Regions from separate parts of the Sorangium sp. So ce693 genome, predicted to be linked through region 2. Evidence: riboswitches for the same ligand, from Rfam matches in the RefSeq annotation. Region 2 holds a riboswitch; the other holds the start of a gene.
What was found. A riboswitch is a leader RNA that binds a small molecule or an ion and turns the genes downstream of it on or off. The one in region 2 is predicted to bind cobalamin.
Positions count from the first base shown of each region.

Region 1: another riboswitch for cobalamin. It lies ahead of WMF14_RS05165 (TonB-dependent receptor); the one in region 2 lies ahead of WMF14_RS01355 (energy-coupling factor ABC transporter permease).

Region 1 is NZ_CP150347.1:1,380,918-1,385,244, forward strand. It holds gene typA (translational GTPase TypA) at 1-1,602, opposite strand, end outside; cobalamin riboswitch at 1,763-1,970, shown strand; gene WMF14_RS05165 (TonB-dependent receptor) at 2,208-4,327, shown strand, end outside.
Region 2 is NZ_CP150347.1:350,874-355,200, reverse strand. It holds gene WMF14_RS01360 (enoyl-CoA hydratase/isomerase family protein) at 1-533, shown strand, start outside; cobalamin riboswitch at 1,752-1,959, shown strand; gene WMF14_RS01355 (energy-coupling factor ABC transporter permease) at 2,058-2,771, shown strand; gene WMF14_RS01350 (hypothetical protein) at 2,795-3,118, shown strand; gene WMF14_RS01345 (CbiQ family ECF transporter T component) at 3,108-3,857, shown strand; gene WMF14_RS01340 (ATP-binding cassette domain-containing protein) at 3,854-4,327, shown strand, end outside.

The sequences.
Region 1 (4,327 bases), 1.0 Mb from region 2:
CTCGACGCCGGGGACGATGAAGAACATGCCGCGCGGCTGCAGGTGGTGCAGCGCGTACGGGGTCGCCACGCCGACGCGATCGGCGACGATGGCGCCGGTCGGGCGGCGCATCATCGGGCCGCCCCAGGGCGCCCAGCCGTCGAACATCGTGTTGAGCAGGCCCGTCCCGCGCGTCGCCGTCAGGAACTCGCCGCGGAAGCCGATGAGCCCGCGCGAGGGCACCCGGAACTCGAGGCGGGCGCGGCCGAAGCCGGGGTTCGTCATCTTCACCATCCGGCCGCGCCGGGAGCTGAGGCGCTCGGTCACGATGCCGACGTAGGTGTCCGGCACGTCCACGACCACGAGCTCGAGCGGCTCCATCACCTCGCCGTCGATCTCGCGCGTCACCACCTCGGGGTTCGAGAGCTGCATCTCGTACCCCTCGCGCCGCATCGTCTCGACCAGGATGGCGAGCTGGAGCTCGCCGCGGCCGAGCACCACGAACGTGTCGGGCACCTCGGTCGGCTCCACCCGGATCGCGAGGTTCTTCATCGCCTCGCGCTCGAGCCGCTCCTTCAGGTGACGGCTCGTCAGGAATTTCGACTGCTTGCACTTGCCGGCGAACGTCGACGTGTTGACGCCGATCTTCATCTTGATCGTCGGCTCCTCGACGACGATCCGCGGCAGCGCCTCGGGGTGCGCCGGATCCGTGATCGTGTCGCCGATCGTGACCGCGTCGATCCCGGCGATCGCGATCACCTCGCCCGCGACGGCGCTCTCGACGGCGACGCGCTTCAGCCCCTCGTAGGCGTAGAGCATCTTCACGTAGCCGCGCGACTGCCCGCCCTCGGCGAGGAGCGCGACGTCGGCGCCGGACCGGGCGGTGCCGCGGACCACGCGGCCGACCGCGAGCCGGCCCACGTACTCGTCGTGCGTCGTGTTGCAGACGATGACCTGGAGCGGACCGTCGGGGTCGCCCGAGGGGCCGGGGACCCGCTCGAGGATGGTCTCGAAGAGCGGCTCGAGGTCCTTCGCCTCGTGCTCGAGCTCTCGCTTCGCCTGGCCGAACTTCGCGATCGCGTAGAGCGTCGAGAAGTCCATCTGCGCGTCGCTCGCCTCGAGGTCGCAGAAGAGGTCGAACACCTCGGAGAGCACCTCGTGGGCGCGCGCGTCGCTCCGGTCGATCTTGTTGATGACCACGATGACCGGGAAGCCGCGCTGGAGGCACTTCGAGAGCACGAAGCGCGTCTGCGGCAGCGGGCCCTCGGCGGCGTCGACGAGGAGGAGCGCCCCGTCGGCCATCATGAGCGTGCGCTCGACCTCGCCGCCGAAGTCGGAGTGGCCGGGCGTGTCGACGATGTTGATCTTGACCCCGCGGTACCGGATGCTCGTGTTCTTCGCGAGGATGGTGATGCCGCGCTCCCGCTCGAGGTCGTTCGAGTCCATGACCCGCTCGGCCACGACCTCGTTCTCTCGGAAGGCGCCCGACTGGCGGAGCATGTGATCGACGAGGGTCGTCTTCCCGTGGTCGACGTGGGCGACGATGGCGATATTGCGGAGATCGTTACGGGGCATATACGGCGGCGGCCGTGTAGCACGCGACCCACGGAGGAGCGAGCCCATCCTCGCTAGAGCCCGAACGTTCGGCCTGCACGGCAGCGGCGCGGCAGCCGCGCAGGGAGGCGCTCGGATGGAGAGCGCGAGGCGCGCGCGTGGCGCGGGCGAGCCCTCGCCGGGCGGGCGAGGGGAGCGGTAGCGATTGACAGCCGAAGGCGCGCGGCCATAGGGTGCGCGCCGCGCTGGTGCCCGGGCGTTCGCCTGGGCCGAAGAGGGAACCCGGTGAAATTCCGGGGCTGCCCCGCAGCGGTAAGCGAGAACGACCTCCACCCCAAGCACTGGCCCGACGAGGGCTGGGAAGCGGTGGACAGTAGGGAGCCGGCCAGGCCGGAGCGCTCGCGAGCCCGAAGACCTGCCAGCGCCCGGCGGCGGGAGACATCCGGCGCCGGTTCGACCTGGGAGCCTCGAGGGAGGCGGTGAGGTCCGAGCCGGTGCAGCTCTGCCTCTGCCACGTCCCGGATACCGAACCGCCCCCGCGTCGCCTTCCGGTCGCCCGCGGGGGCGAGAGGTCGGTCCAGCGCACCGTGCGATGGCCAGCCATTTCGTCCTCGCGGAGCTCGACGCGAGCGGCCCGAAGCCGCTCCGCGCGATTGCAGCGAAGGAGGACACGAATGCTGCGCGAGACGGTCACGACGAGCCACGGGCACCGCCATCCATTTCATCTGCTCGCCGCGTTATCCATGGTGCTGGCCGCCGCGCGGCCCGCGCGCGCCGAGGGCGACACCCCCGAGGCGCCCGCTGCCCCGCCGGAGGCCGCCGCTGCAGAGCCCTCCGGTGAGGGCACGCCCGCGGGCGACGCCGCGGCGCCGGCGGGCAGCGCGGGCACGCCCGCGGGCGACGCCGCGGCGCCGGCGGGCAGCGCGGGCGCGCCCGAGGGCGACGCCGCGATCGAGGTCACGATCCAGGCGGAGAGGCCGGGCAGCGAGGCCGCGTCGCGCGTCTCCGTCGGACACCGGGAGCTCGAGCTCAGGCCGAGGCTGCGGCCGGGCGACATCCTCGAGTCGGTCCCCGGGCTCTTCGCCGTGCAGCACGCGGGCGGCGGCAAGGCGAACCAGTACTTCCTCCGCGGGTTCGACGCGGACCACGGGACCGACGTCGCCTTCTTCGTCGACGGCGTGCCCGTCAACATGGTCAGCCACGGCCACGGGCACGGCTTCACCGATCTCTACTTCATGATCCCGGAGCTCGTGACAGGGCTCGACGGCTACAAGGGGCCTTATTACGCCGGCATCGGCGACTTCGGTACGGCGGGCGCCGTCAACCTGCGCTTCGCCGAGAAGCTCGAGGAGAGCTACGCGCAGGTCAGCCTGGGGCAGTACGGTATCCAGCGCGGCCTCGTCATCGCCTCGCCGGATCTCGGCGACGCGTGGCGCGCTGTGGCCGCGGCGGAGATCTACCGGAACGACGGGCCGTTCCTGAGCCCGGAGCGGCTCAAGCGCTTCAATGTGTACCTGCGGGCCACGCACGATCTCGGCGACACCGGGAAGGTCCAGATGACATGGATGTCGTATGGATCGACCTGGCACGGCTCCGGCCAGATCCCCGCGCGCGCCGTCTGCGGCGAGGGCGAGCAGGGCGGGCTGAACCCGCCGCCGTCGGCGTTCGGACAGCCGTGCATCGACCATTTCGGCGCCGTGGATCCGACCGAGGGCGGGGCGACCGAGCGGCACATGGCGTCCCTCGCCTACTCGACGGCGTGGCGGGACGCCGATCTGAGCGCGCTGGCCTACCTCGTTCGCTACCGCTTCACGCTGTACTCGAACTTCACGTTCTTCAGCGAGGACGCCGTCCACGGCGACCAGATCGAGCAGAACGACGACCGCACCGTCGGGGGCGCCGATCTCCGGTTCCGCAGGCAATACGAGATCGGCGGGGCGAGGTTCACGACCTCGCTCGGCGCGCAGATCCGCGCGGACGCGATCGACAAATCCCTCCACCACGACGAGGCGCGCGAGCGGATCGAGGAGAAGAGCAGGACCCACGTCGACGAGAGCCAGATCGGCGTCTACGTCGAGCAGGACGCCCGGCTCCGGCGCTGGCTCCGCGTCGTGCTCGGGGCGCGTGGGCAGTGGATCGACGTCAACGTGGACGACCCGGGCGAGGACCTCGAGAGGACGGGGAACAGAGCGAGCGGCACCCGGGGGCAGATGCAGCTGCTCCCGAAGCTCACGGCGATCGTGTCGCCCGTCGAGGGGCTCGATCTCTTCGCCCACTTCGGGCGGGGCTTCCACTCGAACGACGCGCAGGGCGCGGTGCTGGGCGAGGGGGCGGCGACGCTGATCACGCCCGCGACGGGCTACGAGGTCGGCGTGCGGGTCGCGCCCTTGCGCGGGCTGTCGCTGAGCGGGGCCGGGTTCCTCCTCGACGTGGACTCGGAGCTTGTGTGGAGCGGCGACGCGGGCGCGACCGAGGCGTCGGGGCAGACGCGGCGCTACGGGATCGAGATCGGCGGGCGCTACCGCCTCGGGAGCTGGCTGTTCGCGGACGTGGACGCGACCTTCACCCGCGCGCGCTTCCGCGAGAACGCCGGCAACGCGAGCGCGGTCGCCCTCGCGCCGACCCGGACGCTGACCGCGGGCGTCGGCGTCCGCCCGACGTTCGGCGCGTTCACGCCGTTCGCGGCGCTGCGGGTCAAGGCGATCGGCGCGCGGCCCGCGACCGAGGACGAGTCGCTCACCGCCGAGGGGTTCACGGTCGTCGACGCCAACGCCGGGCTGCGGTGGAAGCACGT
Region 2 (4,327 bases):
ACGCAGGACACCGGCTCGCCGAGCTCATCGAGACTGCCCCCTTCCCCGTGATCGCCGCCGTCAACGGCTTCGCGCTGGGCGGCGGCTGCGAGCTCGCCCTCGCCTGCGACTTCATCTACGCCGCCGAAGGCGCCAAACTCGGCCAGCCCGAGGTGAACCTGGGCGTCATCCCGGGGTTCGGCGGGACCCAGCGGCTGCTGCGACGGGTCGGGCCCGGACGCGCGCGCGAGCTCGTCTATTCAGGAGACATGATCACCGCGCAGCAGGCGCTGTCGATCGGGCTCGTCAACGCCGTCTTCCCGGCGACCGAGCTCCTCGCGCGCGCCCAGGAGACCGCCCTCAAGATCGCCTCGCGCGGCCCGCTCGCCGTCGCCGCCGCCAAGCGCGTCCTCCTGCGCGGCGAGAGCCTCGACCTCGCCGCCGCCAACGAGCTGGAAGCCCAGGCATTCGCGGCGCTCTTCGGCAGCGAAGATCAACAGCTCGGAATGAAAGCGTTCCTGGCGAAATCGCAGGCCACGTTCACCGGCAAGTGAAACCTCGGAAGGCGCGAACCGCGCGCCCGAGGGCAAAAAAATACCGCGCATCACGCTGGAGGGGGACCCAGAATGACCGCGGCAGGAAAACCGCGCCGGAGTCCTGAACGTCCGCCACGGTGCTAAGAAGAAAAACCGCATGCGCTCCGGGCTGGGGGGTCCGCGCCGGTGCGCATGCGGTAGTCAGATTGTGGCATCCGCAAGCGCGTTGTCGATAACAAAGTGCAACGCCTGCACGCCGGGCGAGCAGAGCGCTCCAGACGCGAAGGCAGCCAGGCGAGCGCGCGACCCACACACACCAGCTCTGCAGGAATTCACGTTCGAGCCGGGCATACCGCTCCACCGGAGACAGCGCTCAGCGCAGCGTCCATTTCGCATTCCGAGACGAGCGAACACGAGATCCCCCACCTCTTCAATAAGAGACGCCACGACGCGACGGGCCGCACACCGGACACCTGCTCCCGAGTAAAGAGCCAGGACGAACAAAGCACACTGCGGAAGGAACGCGCCGGCGCCTGTGTTCAAGCACACGAGAGCCCCTGCTTGCGCGCAGGCCGCGATACGCGCAGCGCCCGCATGGCCACAAAGTAAACAGGTTTTATCTAAGGGGGACATATTTCACGACGTGTGCTCGACGACTCTTCGCCTGATGCGTCTGGGTCAATTTCTCGACCTCGGCCATTGCATGACAGGGCCTGGATCGCTCGTCGGCGCGCGCCTGTCTGCTGGATGGGGGCCCCGACAGGCGCACGGCGCGCCTCGGCAGCGATGGCCTCGTGCGCCGCTGCAGCGCCCCCCGAGGGCGGGGTGGCCACCAGCCCAGGCATCACCGCCGCACCGACGCCGTAGACGAGGGAGCTCGCGGCGTGCAGCGGCGGGCCGGAGCGCGCCAGGTGGAAGCGCGCGCCCCAGATCGATGCACCGGGTCGAGGCACCCGGGTTCGCCCGGTCTGCGCACCCCGGTTCGCCCGGTTCGCGCACCCCGGTTCGCCCGGTTCGCGCACCCGGGGTGCTCGCCCGGCTGCGGGGTGCTCGCCCGGCTCGCGCGATCGTGTCGCCAGGACGCGCGGGCCAACGCGCGCAAGGCGGAGCCCGCGCGCTCAACGGTGAGCTCGTCTGACACGCGAGGCCCCGTGCAGCGTCCGCTGGGCACCTCCGCCGCGATCGGGGCGCGACGTCCTTGACGCCGGACACGAAACGGGATTACCGAGCACCGGCCTGACAATCCATTCCTCGGGTGCCCTCCGGGGCATAACAGGGAAGCCGGTGCAAAACCGGCGCGGTCCCGCCACCGTGAGTGGGGAGCTGCCTCCGAAGACCACTGGGCCTCATTGGACGAGGCCTGGGAAGGTGGACGCAGCGCTGGGAGCTCGATCAGCTCCCTGAACCCATGAGCCGGGAGACCTACCCGAGCCTCCCACGAGGTGCAGCTTGCGCACGTCTTCGTGGCGTTCGGGTGCGGACTTCACCCGGAGCGCCGAAATCGGTCTTCACGGCCGCGTTGTGTCGATCGCCGCCGTGTCCCTGGGGACGCTCCTCGCGCCCCGGCCCGCGGCCGCGATGCACCTCGCGGAAGGCGTCCTGCCGCTCGGCTGGTGCGCCGCCTGGAACGCGCTCGCCCTGCCCTTCGTCGCGATCGCCCTCCACCTGCTCCGGCGCCGCACCCGGCAGGACGCCTTCTACAAGCCGTTCGTCGGCCTCATCGCCGCCGCCGTCTTCGCGATCTCATGCATGCCCGTGCCGGTGCCGACCGCCGGGACCTGCTCCCACCCGTGCGGCACAGGGCTCGCGGCGGTGCTCATCGGCCCCTGGATGACCGTCCTCGTCACCGTGGTGGCGCTCCTTATCCAGGCCCTCTTCCTCGCGCACGGCGGCCTCACCACGCTCGGCGCCGACGTCGCGTCGATGGGCATCGCGGGCGCCTTCACCGGATACTTCGTCTTTCATCTCGCGCGGCGCTGCGGCGCGAACCTCTGGGTCGCGGGCTTCCTGGCGGGCGTGACGTCGGACTGGGCGACGTACGCCACCACGGCGCTCGCGCTCGCGCTCGGGCTCTCGGGCGAGGGATCGGTGACCTCCATGTTCACGGGCGTCGCCCTCGCCTTCGTCCCCACCCAGCTGCCGCTCGGCCTGCTCGAGGGCGTCATGACCGCGGGGGCGCTCGCCTTCCTGCGCACCCGGCGGCCCGACATCCTGGACCGGCTCCAGGTCGTCCGGCTCGCCCCGGGGGCATCGTGACGCGGCGGCTCGGACAGCGCCCGATGTCAGCGCTGCTCGCGCGGCGCGCGTGCGTGGCCTGCGAGCGCGCGCTCCAGCTCGCCGCTGCCCTCTGGCTCGCCGCCTGCCGCAACGCGTCCTGGGACGGCGTCGACGAGGCCGTGGTCCGCCGCGTCGCCGAGGACGCAGGGCGCCACGAGACGGGGCCGCTGTTCGCGGGCCTCGAGGGCGACCTCCTGCTGTTCGCGTTCCTCTGGGCCGGGCTCCTCGCCGGCTTCGCCCTCGGCTACTTTTCGCGCGTGCTCTTCGTCGAGCGCGCGGACGCGCCCGCGGGCAAGGCCGGCGGCGAAGGCCTGCGTGCGGACTGATCCCCCCGCGCGGCTCCGCGACGTGGACGCCCGGCTCCGCCTCGGGGCCGCCGTGGCTGCGTGCTGCGTCGCCGCGGGCGCGCGCTCGCCCGTCACACCGGCCGCGCTGCTCCTCCTCGCGTGCGCGGCCCTCCGCCTCCAGGGCACGCCGGCGCGCGCCGTCCTCCGCGCCGCCGCGCCCGCCGCATGGATCGGCGCGGTCGCGGCGGCGCTGGCGCTCGCGCTCACGCCGGGGGCGCCGCTTTTCCCCGGCGCGCCGTTCCCTGTCGACGCGATCACGGCCGAGGGGGCCCGCCGCGCCGTGGCCATCGGCGCGCGCGTCCTCGCGGCGGCCGCGGTGCTCCGGTGGCTCGCCGGCGCCGCCGCGCCCGCCGAGATCGAGGCGGCGCTCGCCGGGCTCGGCGTCCCCGCGGCCCTCGTCGAGCTGCTCGCGCTGACGCGGCGCTTCGCCGGCGTGCTCCAGCGCGCGGCCGACAGCGCGTGGAGCGCCGCCGCGCTCCGCGGCGGGTTCACACGCCCCGGCGCTGCCGCGCGCTCGGCCGGCGCCGTCGCTGGCGTCGTGGCGCTCCGCACGCTGGAGCGCTCCGAGAGCGCCGCGCTCGCCATGCAGCTCCGCGGCTACCAGGGGAAGCTCCCCGTCGCCGACCGGAGGGCGAGCGCGCCCGCCGCGAACCTCGCGTTCGCCGCCGCCGCCATCGCGGCCCTCGGGCTCAGCGTCGCCGCGGGAGAGGCCGGATGATCGCGATCGCGCTGCGCGCCCCCTGGCTCGGCTACCGGCGCGGCGAGCCCGTGCTGCGCGACGTGCGCCTCGACGTCGCCGAGGGCGAGTCCGTGGCGGTGCTCGGCGGCAACGGCGCCGGCAAGACCGCGCTGCTCCGGACGCTCGTCGGGCTCCTCCCGGCGCCCGGCGGCGGCGTCGAGATCGCGGGCCGCCGCGTGGGCTCGCCCTCGGACGCCGTCGCCGCGGGCGCCGCGCTCGTGCTCCAGGACCCGGACGACCAGCTGCTCGGCGCGACGCTCCTCGACGACGTCCTGTTCGGCCCGCGAAACCTCGGCCTGCCCGCGCCCGAGGCGCGGCGCCGCGCCGAGGAGGCGCTCGCCGCCGTGCAGATCGCCCACCTCGCCGATCGGGCCATCGAGGCGCTGAGCTTCGGCGAGCGCAAGCGCGCGTGCATCGCCGGGATGCTGGCGATGCGGCCGCGGGTGCTG